Regions from separate parts of the Vibrio sp. AK197 genome, predicted to be linked through region 1. Evidence: riboswitches for the same ligand, from Rfam matches in the RefSeq annotation. Region 1 holds a riboswitch; the other holds the start of a gene.

Region 1 (6,806 bases):
GTTTGACGATGATATCTGCTGACGCATCGAGAGCGAGCAATACGGCGTTATCTAACAAATGCATTTGCTGAGCGTAAAGGTCGCGAAATAGCCCGGAAGTGGTGAACACCATATCACGGCGCTGGCGATCGCTGGGTAATGGTTGGCGCTTTAAGCCTTTAACCAGCCCTCGACTGTTCCAAACTGGCTCCAAGCCGAGCATATCTAATGCGAAAGCGATCATTACGCCTTCATCGCGCACGACATCGGATGCCCATAATATTTGTGCTTCACGTTTTGTTGGATCGAAGGGATTATTGTGGCGAGCATTGCTGGCCATCTCTTTACCCAATTGCCACGCAATTCGGCTAGGAATTAAGCTGTTGTCTAGAGCATAAAAATTTCGACCAGTCGGTAGGCTTTCAGGGCTACGAATCGGATCGTTTCCTTTTCCAGGCGCGATAAAGCGGCCATTTAGCCCATTTAACAGCGCCGTCATTTCATAGGAAGGGGAACTACGGAGTAAAGCTTGCCACTGCTGACGTTGACTATCTGATGTTGGGGACATGGAATTGACCATCATATCAATGGCAGGCGTCTGCCAATCTTTGCCAAAGATATGTAGGCCATATGGCATGAAGTTTTCTTGCAGGTTCGTGAGGTAATGACCAATTTCATGCACCAGCATATCGTCATTGACTTGATCAAAGCCGATCCCCATAACGGCGAGTTCAGCAGACATTGATTGCGCGAGTTCTTGCTTGAGGTCGAGTGCGTCTACTTTGGCTCGAATTTGGGAGATTAACTGGCTTTTAAGCGTTTGATTACGGCTGTCGTGATTAGCTTCAAAACTTTCAACTAATTGGCGTAATTGCAGTAAATCGTCATAAAGTGGCGTGCTCTCGAGTGGCGGAGTGAGGTGGTCAACCATCACAGCTAACCCACGGCGTTTGGCTTGAATGCCTTCACCAACACCATCCACGATATACGGATAGATTCCGGGAACATCGGCTGCAATGATTCTTGAGTAATCATCATTGGCTAAACCAACGGAACGGTGTGGCAGAAACTCGTAGGTTGAGTGACGGCCGACATGGACGATGACATCGGCTTTAAACACATCACGTAAATAATGATAGTAAGCCAAATATTGGTGCGTGGGTGGGAAGGCTAAGTTGGCGTGTAGCAGTTCTGGATTCACCTCCCAGCCTCTTGGTGGTTGAGGGCTAAGCATGATATTCCCATACTGCAAGCTAGGTAGCAGCAACTGTTGGTTATACACCATGACATTGCCGGGAATCTCTCCCCAACCGCCGAGGCCTTCAATCCCCGTTTCCTGCAACGCTTTTACAATGTTTTTGGCTTGCGTCCAGCAAGCTGGGCCAGAATTCTCGATTTCGCTCAAGTAACAGGTTTTCAACTGCTTTAGCAAAGAGAGCGCTCGTGCTCGCGCCGGATGATCCACCCCTTCGACCAAATGCACCATTTCTTCCATGGTGCTAGTGAGTAAAGCATGCGCTTGCTGCGGTAGTTTGGCGTTAAGTGCGGATTGTAACTGCGCTTGCAAGCGGCCAAATGGTCCATAACGCATCTCATCTTGTACTGAGCTTGGCAGTGTCGCGAAGTAGTCTTGATATTGCGCGATATTCATTGTTGGAATTGTTGCACTCATGGTTTCCAGCGCGTGTCGGTCATTGGGGAGGTTGACTCCACGCTGCTGAATATCATCCAGCAATGCCTGCTGTGAATTGGGTAAGGTACCGACTTGATATCCTGCTTGCTTGAGGCGATTTAAGATTTGCCATAAAGAGGCAGGAACATCAAGGTTGTCCGCGCCGATATTGTGGCGTCCTGGAGGGTGGTTATAGTAGACAATCGCAACGCGCTTATCTTTGTTGGCTTTGGTTTGTAAAGTCGCCCAGCGTTTGACTCGCTGACTGATGACTTGCATTCCTTGTCGCTCAGGTTCAATCGGCTGAATCTCAATGCCAGATAAGGGATCTTGGTGTACTTGTCCTGCGGTTGCGACGATTATTGGCTGACTAGCACCTTGAATTTCTGGCATTGCCACTTGGTAGTAAACTTTATCGGAATGAATGCCATCGGCAGAGAGTTGCCATTGCTTGGCGGTTCGATCACGAAGTTTGATCGCTTTGAGTACAGGAACGTTAAGTTTGGTCAACTGCTCGGTGACGTGTTCTCTTCCTTTCCCACCACCAATTACGAAATCTTGTAACATCACAATTGCGGCTAAGCGTGGTTCTATCGTACTCAGTGTCTCAATCGCTTGAACACTGGCGTCTCCCCAGGCGGCAAGCCCGACGAGGCATTGCAAGTGATGAGTGTCTTCAATTTGTCGACACAACTGTTGGAATACCTTGCTGTCACTCGGGCGCGTGCCACCACTATGATCAAGCAGCATTACAATCGGCTGATGGTGGGGCATTGTCGGCAATTGCGAATAATACTGTTGTTGATACCACCATCTGAGGCGTGGTTGCGCCGTTGCAGGTTCTGGAGTGAGTGAGTTATCCCAAAGACGAGCAAGCCAAGTCAATAAGTGGCGAGTGTTGTCGACACCGCCAGCTTGCCAATAGCCGCGAGCCGTTAACCAAGGTGCTTGTTGTGGATTTTGTTTAAGCAGCGCACTGAGCCAAGTTTGGAACTGATCATCGGGTCTTAGCGCGGCCAAGGTAGTTAATTGCTCAGGAGCAGAAAATTGTTGCTGCTGTTGATAGCGACTTAATCCGACGAGTCGGTGGTCACTACTAAAAATCAGCAGGGTGTCTGGCGCATTGAGCTGTAAATCATGTTCTAGTTCGCCAACAATGGCCCCATACAGCCCAATTCCCACTAGCGCTTGGCTATGAGTGAGCAATTGTTGGCGAGTGGTGGATGAGCTGGCTAACCATTGTGTGTCCGTTCGCGCCGTGATGCGAATATTCGGTGTTTGCTGGTGAAATTGTTCCACTGCTTGAGCAATGGTTTCTGCGTTGCGCTGTGAGACAATCAACAGCAGTTGATGTTGTGCTGCGCTGCTGCTGGCGCTCATTAACATCAAAAATAAAATAAACAAAATGCGCATATCTAACCTCAAGGGAATGCTTTGCCTTAAGGGAGAATTGTTCTGAGGACTGATGTCGGAGAAAAGGTGATGTAAAAGACCAACGACATAGTGCCAGGTATTCCCGCCCGGTGACGTGTTTTAATCCGTATTTAAACCCCAAGTATCTGGCTTGTGATAGGTCACTTACAGTTGCGGGTACAGCCTCGGATTCGCACCGAGTTCCTTGGTTATGCCGATGAGGGCAAAGTTTAGATGGGTTGTTATAGAGGGTTCTATTTGTTAGGTCAATAAATAGTCGCTATTCAGTAAGTCTTATATAAAAGCAACCATAAGCAAACGGTGAATTTGATGCTGGTGGAATTTTCATCAATTTACCAATAATACGTCACCGAACTGTCATTTTGGCTCTTTAACGTGATTGGTAATCCGTCAAAGAAGGAGTCGGTAATGCGTACTATAGAACCGATTGCAAAGTTAGATTTTGCATTCTCACAGTTGTGTTTGCGCCATAAATTCAGTTTGCCTGTCGCTCGAGTGAGCCAAGCCATTTCCCATACCGGTGATGGCCACCTTTATGCGTTGATTGGGGCGTTAGCTTGGTTTGTTGATGGGCCGATCGGGCTTGTATTTTTGATGACCGGCCTGTTGGCCTTTGCCATCGAACTGCCAATCTATTGGTTAGCCAAAAATCTGTTTAAACGCCGCCGCCCGCAAGAATTGTCTGAACTATTAACCTCCTTTATTACCCCTTCTGATCGATATAGTTTGCCTTCTGGACATACCAGCGCTGCGTTTCTAATGGCGGTGCTGCTCGGGCATTTCTACTCAGACACGCAAATATTGGCGATGAGCTGGGCGAGTGCCATTGCCGTCTCTCGTGTGTTGTTAGGCGTTCATTTTCTTACCGATGTTGTGATTGGTGCATTACTCGGCACTAGCTGCGCAGTGGTCGCAATCAGTGTGATGGGAGGGTAGAGGTTGAGAATATTATTTGGCGTTCAAGGGACGGGAAATGGACATATTGCTCGGGCTCGCGCAATGCAGCAATCGTTTGAAAATAAAAACGTTGCAGTGGACTTCTTGTTTTCAGGTCGTGAGCGGAATAAGTATTTTTCGATGGAGCCATTTGGCGACTTTGAGACTCGTCGTGGCCTGACGTTCTGTGTTGATAAAGGCAAAGTGAATTACTGGCAGACTGCCGCTAACAATAATCTCTGGCAATTTCGCCGTGAAGTGGCGGAGCTGGATCTCTCTGGATACGACTTAATCTTGAATGATTTTGAGCCTGTTTCTGCTTGGGCCGCGAAACAGCAAAATATCACGACGATTGGTATCAGCCATCAAAACGCCTTTCGTTATCCTATTCCGGTCAAAGGCGCGAACTGGGTAGATAAAAAAGTCGTTAAGTATTTTGCGCCCACAAAGTTCAGTATTGGTTTGCACTGGTATCACTTTGATCAACCGCTTCTGCCACCAATTATTCATACTCATGGCTCACAAGCCATTCGTCATGAGGCTTTTGTGTTGGTGTACTTGCCTTTTGAACGCCTAGAAGCGATCAGTGACTTGTTATTTCGTTTTACTCGACAGTCATTTGTCTGTTATCACCCAGAGGTTAGTGCGCCTTATCAGGAAGAAAATATCCAGTATCAACCCTTATCACAGCCCAACTTTCAACATCACTTATTGCGTTGCGGTGGGGTTATTGCCAATGGTGGGTTTGAATTACCTTCAGAGGCATTGAGTTTAGGTAAGAAGTTATTACTCAAACCTCTGGCTGGTCAGTTTGAGCAATTGACCAATGTCGCGACGTTAGAACATTTAGGTTTAGCCCATTCAATGGATTATTTGGATGCCGCTGCGGTCCGTGACTGGTTAGACGAAAAGCAAGCGGATCAAGTGCAATTCCCGAATGTGGCGGATGCGATCACCGAGTGGATCCTCAGTGGTGAATGGCATAACAGCGCGTCTTTAAGTGACCAATTGTGGGATAAGGTCAACTTTCCAGAATACGTCTCCTTCTCTTAATTCTGCCTCTATCACCCGCTGACAAGTGTTGGGTTTATTCACTTGTGAGTGGGTGTTTTTATTTTTGAATATTCATTACTCTGATGAATGTGTGGGAAAATTCCGATAAATCGCCTCTATCGGCTGCGAAAATTATTCTAAAAACAGCCTGAAAATATTTTTAGGGTTTTTTATACTGTATATAAGCGTTTGTTTTGTAGGTTTTTTCCTGAACTGTGGGTAAAAAATACTGATTAAATATCAACACTGTTGATAAGGGCTTATTGATTCGCAGATAGTAGCGCTGTCCAAAGATTCATCTAAAACACAAATATAAGAATCCTTGGTTATCTATTCCGATTTTTTGAAAGTTATCGTTATTAGGTTTGACGAATACAGAGGCGTTTTATCAATGTTAGACAAAAAAGAACCAATGAATGCAATTTCTAGCTACCGAATGGAGAGTACGCTAAGAGGAGTAGACCTTAATCTACTGACCGTGTTTGACGCAGTAATGCAGGAACAAAATATTACTCGCGCTGCACACAATTTAGGTATGTCTCAACCGGCAGTAAGTAACGCTGTTGCGCGTCTTAAAGTCATGTTTAACGATGAGTTGTTTATGCGCCAAGGTCGCGGTATTCAACCAACTCAACGTGCTCGTCAATTGTTTGGGCCTGTTCGTCAAGCTTTGCAATTGATCCGCAATGAATTACCGAGCTCTATTTTTACGCCAGACACTTCAACGCGTTTATTTAAAATGGCGATCTGTAGTCCTTGTGATATGCGTTTTGCCCCGCGCATTATGCAAACCATCCATAGTAAAGCACCGAATGTACAGCTGCATCTCGATGCGGAATTCTCAAGCAACTTGGCTGAGCGTTTACGTTTTCAAGAGATCGACTTTATTATCGATTACTCGCGCTTTGATGAACCAGGTTATTCCAGCACTGAAATCTTCCAAGATGAATTAGTCGTGGTGGCGTCCAAATCACACCCGCGTATTCAGGGTTCTGTGACTGCCCCTGATCTTCTTGAAGAGCGCCATGCAAAATTGTCCCATGTTCACGGGTTACGCAGTTTCTCTGAATTGGCTTACAGCGATTTGGATGTGAAAAGCTACTATGAAGGTACCAGCCTGAGTAATGTGCTTTACGTAGTGAGTCAATCTGAATTGGTGACCATTGCTCCTCGTTGGATGGTTGAAAATGCGGTGAACAAGGATCAATTGCAAGTCCTTCCATTGCCATACACCAATTCACAAATCAGTGGGTATTTGAGCTGGCATGAGTCGAGCGAAAAAGACAAAGGCCATATCTGGTTACGTGATCAATTAATGGTGATTTGCGGCGAAGTGGTTGCCCAAGCTTAATCTTTGAGCTCGCTGTTATAAACGTAAAACCTTGGATAGTGTCGCTATTCAAGGTTTTTTACAATTTATACCCTCTCAAGTTTGACCCTTGTCAGTTGCCTTTTCTTGACTTGGCGATACACTTGTTCGCTCAAGTTAGCTTACAGCTGTAAGCCCAAAGGTATAAAAGAGCATGGCCTATTTAGATTTTCATATTGTTAGCCGTATACGAGAGCAGGCCGCTAAAGGCGGGGAGCGCGTTGCGCTACAACATAAAGTGGATAAAACCTGGCAAGCGATCAGCTGGAAGTCTTTTGGTATTCAGATCGACGAAGCTTCGCGGGCTTTATTGGCATACGGGATTGATGTTCAGGATAAGATTGGCATCTTCTCGTCGAACAT
Region 2 (6,806 bases), 240 kb from region 1:
TTTCATCATTACGAATCACCACTCCGTTGTTCCAGAAGTGATAGGAAAGCGCGTCTGAGACTTCGTTGTCAAGGAAAGACAACAAACGATCACGGGTGTTGATCAGATCCGTTTTGACACCTAAGCCACGGAAGATAGAGGCATACTCACAGCCAATCACACCCGCACCATAAATAATAATGTGTCGAGGGTCATGTTTTAGATTGAGGATAGAGTCACTGTCGTAGATACGGTCATGAGCGAAATCGACATCCGCAGGGTGATAGGGGCGTGAGCCTGTCGCGATAACAAACTTATCCGCTGTATAGTGCTCAATGGTGTTATCCGCTTTCGTGACCGAAACGGTATTGTTGTCTGTAAATTGTGCGGTGCCGAAAATCAAGCTGCAGTGGTTGCGATCATAAAAACCTTGGCGAAGCCGAGTCTGTTTGTCGATAACCGACTTAGCATGACCTAAAATATCAGAAAAGGTGGCATGAACATTGGGTTGATTACGGCTAAACAGTGGGTTGCTATTAAATTCAATGATGCGGCTGACTGCATGGCGCAGGGATTTGGAGGGGATAGTCCCCCAGTGGGTACAACCACCACCGATACTGCTTTCTTTTTCGATCACCGCAACATTGAGCCCGGCCTTGGTTAATCCCATTGCGGCCCCTTCACCGCCAGGACCACTACCGATAACGATGACATCAAAGTGGTTGGTCTGCGCCATAATCTAATCCTTGTTATATGCTGTAACATTGCTTTAGCGAGATTTTAACTCATATGTTGTAGTGGTAAATGAATTGCATAGCAGAGAGTGGGGGGGATCACGGAGTTTGTAGCGAAGTTGAAAAATTGCGACGATTATTATTGACCGCGCGTCGGGAAGATTGAAAAAGTGCGCAAACTCGATTTAATTGAGAGTCGGATTAGATGCTGACGGTTTTACGCTTATGTCTGGCAAGGAATCGCGGTATATTAGCAATAAATCCAAAGACAACAATGAATAAACTCCATGGGAATCCGTGCTCAACAGAAAGAAAAAACTCGCCGTTCGCTGATTGATGCCGCTTTTAGCCAGCTGAGTGCTGATCGAAGCTTTTCAAATTTAAGCCTACGCGAAGTCGCTCGAGAAGCGGGGATCGCCCCAACGTCGTTTTATCGTCATTTTAAAGATATGGATGAGCTAGGCTTAACCATGGTTGATGAAGGCGGTTTGTTGCTGCGTCAACTCATGCGTCAAGCTCGGCAACGTATCGTTAAAGAAGGCAGTGTAATTCGAACTTCAGTGGAAACGTTTATGGAGTTTATTGAAAGCAGCCCCAACGTCTTTCGTCTGTTACTACGTGAACGCTCAGGCACATCAGCGGACTTCCGTGCTGCTGTCGCGCGTGAAATTCAACATTTTGTTGCAGAATTAAGTGAATATTTGATCACGACAGGGGTCACACGAGAAGAAGCATATGCTCAGGCGGAAGCTTCAGTGACCTTGGTTTTCAGTTCTGGAGCCGAAGTATTGGATTTAGAGAGTTGTGAACGAGATGCGTTAGCAGAAAGGTTGATTATTCAATTGCGAATGGTGGCCAAAGGGGCACATTGGTACCGAAAGGAACGTGAACGTCATCAAACTCGAATAATAAAAGGTGGATTAGATTAATGTCGAATGAAAATATTCAAATCGAGCAGGGGTCAGAGAAAAAGACGCTATTGCTGGCTTTGATTGCAGGGATGTGTGGCGATGCACTATTGTCATGGTTAACAATGAGTGAAGTTTCGTTTTCCATTTTTCCAGTTATTGCTCTCGTGCTTTCTGTACAAGCGCTGTATCAAGAGTATCTGCGCCATCCGGTGTCTGAAGATATCCCTCTGGTGGGATTGGCGTGTTTCTTTGTCGGGGCATTTGGGCACTCGGCGTTTCTTAAAGCGCAATATCCCGAAGCCGGGTCGAACTTCTTCTCCATTGTCATCGCATTATTATTGCTGCTATGGATTGGCCATCGAATGGGTTACATCGGCCGTAAAGAAGAGTAAAAAGCAAAAACGAGCCATTTGGCTCGTTTTTTATCACTATCGCGTAAGATTATTTACGCTCTAGCATCACACCCGCTTCCATGTGGTGGGTATAGGGAAATTGGTCAAAGAGCGCAAATCGTGTCACGCGGTGAGTTTCACAGAGTACATCCAAGTTTTCTTTTAATGTATCTGGATTACAAGAGATATATAGGATGCGCTCATAGCCCTGCACCATTTTACAAGTATCGATGTCCATACCAGCCCGAGGGGGATCGACAAAAATGGTGTTGCAGTTATAGCTACTGAGATCAATACCAGCTTGTTTCAGACGGCGAAATTCACGTTTGCCTTCCATCGCTTCGGTAAACTCTTCTGCCGACATTCGAATGATCTGAACATTCTCGATGTTATTCGCAGCAATATTATATTGTGCAGAGTCAACAGAGGGTTTGGCTAACTCAGTCGCGAGAACGCGCTCAAAGTTTTGTGCCAAAGCCAAAGAGAAGTTACCGTTTCCGCAGTAAAGCTCTAATAGGTCACCTTGGCTATCCTGAGTACAATCGACCGCCCAAGCTAACATTTTCTCCGCGACTTTACCGTTTGGTTGAGTAAAGCTATTTTCCACTTGCTGATACACATAGCTCTCTCCATTAACATCAAGCTTCTCGACCACAAAATCACGATCCAACACGATTTTCATTTTACGTGCTCGGCCAATAAGGTTGAGATTAAAACCTTCATCATTCAATCTTTGTTTGAGAGCTTTCGCCTCTTCAATCCAAGCTTCGTCGAGTTGGCGGTGATAAAGCAGTGACACCAACATTTCACCGCTAAGCGTAGACAGAAAATCAACCTGAAACAGTTTACGACGTAGTGTGTCGTTCTCTTTCATTGCATCAATCAACAGCGGCATCAAATCGTTAATCAAACGGCTAGCTGCAGGGAATTGATCAACACGATATTTTTCTCGCGTTTGCTGATTGAACATGATGTAAAACAAGTCATCACCTTCGTGCCAGACACGAAACTCTGCTCGCATGCGGTAATGCTGCTCTGGTGACTCATACACTTCCAGCTCTGGAACATCGAATGGCGCGAACATGTCGCTTAGGCGTTCGGTTTTTTCAGCCAGTTGCTGAGCGTAGTGCTGAGGGTTTACATCGAGAGAAGCCATGGTTTTACCTGTTGGTGCATTTAAACAAAGAGCGCAGATTTTATTCAATCCAAATCTGATGTCCAGTATTGTCGGTCAATTGTTGGTTTTCTGAGTAATTGTTGAATAGCTTAGTTGATTATGAACTAGACATTGGTTCCATTGCTGACTAATATCAGCGCCAAGCTGGTGCCATTTTAGATGTATAGATGGCTGAAAAGGGAATCTGGTGAAATTCCAGAACTGACGCGCAGCGGTAAAAGAGAACGAACATCCATATGACACTGCATCAAAGTATGTGGGAAGTCGGATTAGTAGGCGGCTTGGCCAAGCTCTTGAGTCCGAAGACCTGCCAGCCACTAAGCCACCATAAGCATGGCTTGGTCGGACTTACTACGCGAATCTAGGACAACATAATGAACAAAACATTTATAGCGGTCGCAGTGGCATCGCTGGTGTCGTATGCCCCAACATCTCTTGCCCAGTCTGCAGATGACACCATTTTGGTAACCGCTAATCGCATCGAGCAGACACAATCTTCGGTATTGGCATCAGCGAGTATTATTACTCGCCAAGATATCGAAGCAATGCAGGCTGATAGCGCAATTGAAGTATTGCGTACACTGCCTGGAGTAGAAATCAATTCTCTTGGTGGTAAAGGCCAAGAAACTTCCATTTATTTACGTGGTACCGCAACCCAACACACTCTTGTGTTGATTGATGGCGTTAAAGTCAACTCTGCGACTTCTGGCGGCGCTTCTATCGGTTTGATTCCCGCATTTGCTATTGAGAAAATTGAAGTAATCCGTGGTCCTCGAGCTGCGATTTACGGCTCCGATGCGCTTGGTGGTGTGATCAGTATTACGACGGCCGGAAACGGCCAACCATTACATAAAGCCACAGTCGGATACGGCGAAGATGATCATAAGCTTTTAGGTTGGCACTCTTCTGGTCAGCTCAATGAACAGACCTACGGTTCGTTTATTGCTGCTAAGGAGCAAAGTGATGGTTACCGTGTCTATCAAGGCGCGCCAAGTACGGATACTCATGGTTTTGATACCACAAGCTTCTTCGGTAGTGTCAACCATGACATAAATGCGCAGTGGAGTGTGAATGCCAGTGCTTATAAGCAAGAGTCCGATAATGAATATGCCGGGCAATATGGTGGGCCAAAGCAAGAAAGTAATAATGACTTTTATACGTTAAATGGTGGATTAAACTTTCAAGCCGAAATTTATAGCAGTAAGCTGACCCTATCAACAATGCGCAGTGAAGCATGGGATGGTGATGCTGACGGAGCTTCTGGAAAAACTGCACTATTTACACGGCGAAATAACGTAACCTGGCTGAATACTCTGTCTCCAAACGATTGGCTTGCGGTGAATCTTGGTTTGGATTACACCAAAGAGGAAGCAAACCGTGGCGGCACCAATTCCACGGACTACGAAGATACGGATAAGAACAACAAAGCGGCCTTTTTGACCTCTTTGATTGGCGTGAATGATTTTACCGCCGAAGCCAGTTTACGACATGATGATGATAGTTCATTTGGTGATCATACAACTTGGAACTTAGGATTAGGGTATCAACTGCTTGAGGGTCTTCAAGTGGTCGCAAATTCTGGCTCAGGTTTCAAAGCTCCGACATTCAACGATTTATATTGGCCAGGACAAGGTAACCCAGACTTAAAGCCAGAAGAATCGGTATCCAATGAAATTAGTTTGCGTGGTTATTCAAGTTGGATTGATTGGGAAGTGTCGGCATATAAAACAGAGATCGATAATCTTATCGACTGGGCACCCGTTGGTGCGGGTGGTACTTGGATTCCATCTAATGTCGATAAGGCTGAAATCAAAGGGCTTGAAGTGGCAGCAGCTTTTGACACGGGACCTGTTGAGCATAAAGTTTCGGTAGGATGGAAAGATCCTATCAACAAGGAAACCGGGGCTCAATTGGAAAGAAGGGGTAAACGTAATCTTAGTTGGGTTATGAATTACCAAGTCGCTCAATTTGACCTATCTATGGTGGCGAACTACGTGGGAGACAGAACCGATAAGAATGCGGATAAACTTGAGTCTTATACCACGGTAGACTTAGCGACTCGTTATCACTTCACTGAACACTTTAGCCTTGGTGCAAAGCTGAGTAACGCATTTAATGAGTCACACTACACAGGGCTCGGATCAAGTGGTAATTACTATTTAGCACAGGGACGTAACTTATTCGCTAACGCTGAATATAAGTTCTAAACATAAGCCGCCAATAGGCGGCTTTTTTATAAAATAAGTTTTGAGATTGACGTAAAGATAAATGTCTACTGATTGATAAATAGACTTTAGGGAGTATGATCATTGTGTTTTCATTCCTCGGAATATAAAAGTGACAGAGCAAGTTTATAAAACCGTACTTATTTTCGATTCAGGTGTCGGGGGGTTATCCGTTTATCAAGAAATACAATCGTTGTTACCTCAACTAAATTATATTTATATATTTGATAATCAAGCGTATCCCTATGGAGAGCTGGAGCAAAATACATTAATTAAACGTGTCGAAGCATGTATTACAACGTGTATAGAAAATAACCCGGTCGATATTGTTGTTATCGCTTGTAATACTGCGAGTACCATCGTACTACCTAGTTTACGCGCGGGGTTAGATATTCCGGTTGTCGGAGTGGTCCCAGCCATCAAACCGGCTTCTTCTCTGGCAAACAAAGCGATAGGCTTGATTGCGACGCCTGCCACAGTCACTCGTGAATACACTCATGAGCTGGTTCGTAACTTCTCTCCCAATAAAAATGTTGAAATGCTGGGTTTGACGCGTCTTGTCGATATGGCAGAAGAAAAGCTGCGAGGTAAGCCTGTTGATATTCAGGAGCTGACTCAGCTCCTCACTCCGCTTATCGGGATCATCGATGTCGCGGTATTGGGATGCACTCACTTTCCGCTCATCAAATCCGAAATTGCTCAAGTGTTGGGCTCAGAAGTCATATTAGTCGACTCTGGAAAAGCAATAGCACGAAGAGTGCAACAATTATTGCAGTTGGAGACAGGTGAGGAAAGGGGAGTGAAACATAAAATTTTAAGTAGTGCACTTCCTTGGCAAGAAAGTGCACTGAATGAAAGGGTTGGCAAAATGGGCTTTAGTCCAGTTCAGAATCTGGTGATTCCCCTGACTTAGGCTCATTCGCAATTCGTACTTTTAAAGTCCTTTGCATATATTCATTGTCATTTAAAGCATCGATTGCACCTTGGGCATCAGCCGAAGCCATCACGACAAAACCGAAACCACGGCGTTTACCAGTACGTTTGTCTTTCATTAAACGAACGGCAAAAACTTCTCCGTGCTGAGCAAAAAGCTCTTTCACATGAGATTCATTCGCTTTATAAGGTAAATTTCCAACATAGAGGGTTTTTGTAGAAGGTGTTGGTTGGTTACCTTTCACGGGTGAATTTTCAATTAGCTTTATTAATACTGCGGTGATAAGGACACCCACAACATAAGCGACAGCTGGTGGAACTTGTGTTGCTACCTGTGAAAATATAATTCCGCCTATAACCACTAAGGCGATAATCAATAAGGTCGTTTTATTTGAACTCATATCTGAATACAACTAGTTAAGTAATAGAGAATATCCGTTGTCTTTTTAACATAA

Evidence for each region. A riboswitch is a leader RNA that binds a small molecule or an ion and turns the genes downstream of it on or off. The one in region 1 is predicted to bind cobalamin.
Region 2: another riboswitch for cobalamin. It lies ahead of M1D72_RS07950 (TonB-dependent receptor domain-containing protein); the one in region 1 lies ahead of M1D72_RS09105 (cobaltochelatase subunit CobN).

The regions. Positions count from the first base shown of each region.
Region 1 covers NZ_CP096430.1:416,549-423,354, forward strand. Annotated here, with positions in the region: gene M1D72_RS09105 (cobaltochelatase subunit CobN) at 1-3,064, opposite strand, end outside; cobalamin riboswitch at 3,185-3,310, opposite strand; gene M1D72_RS09110 (phosphatase PAP2 family protein) at 3,494-4,021, shown strand; gene M1D72_RS09115 (MJ1255/VC2487 family glycosyltransferase) at 4,025-5,074, shown strand; gene leuO (transcriptional regulator LeuO) at 5,466-6,425, shown strand; gene M1D72_RS09125 (AMP-dependent synthetase/ligase) at 6,598-6,806, shown strand, end outside.
Region 2 covers NZ_CP096430.1:175,309-182,114, forward strand. Annotated here, with positions in the region: gene sthA (Si-specific NAD(P)(+) transhydrogenase) at 1-715, opposite strand, end outside; gene fabR (HTH-type transcriptional repressor FabR) at 1,001-1,642, shown strand; gene M1D72_RS07940 (YijD family membrane protein) at 1,642-2,016, shown strand; gene trmA (tRNA (uridine(54)-C5)-methyltransferase TrmA) at 2,066-3,172, opposite strand; cobalamin riboswitch at 3,322-3,522, shown strand; gene M1D72_RS07950 (TonB-dependent receptor domain-containing protein) at 3,568-5,400, shown strand; gene murI (glutamate racemase) at 5,531-6,331, shown strand; gene M1D72_RS07960 (RNA recognition motif domain-containing protein) at 6,294-6,752, opposite strand.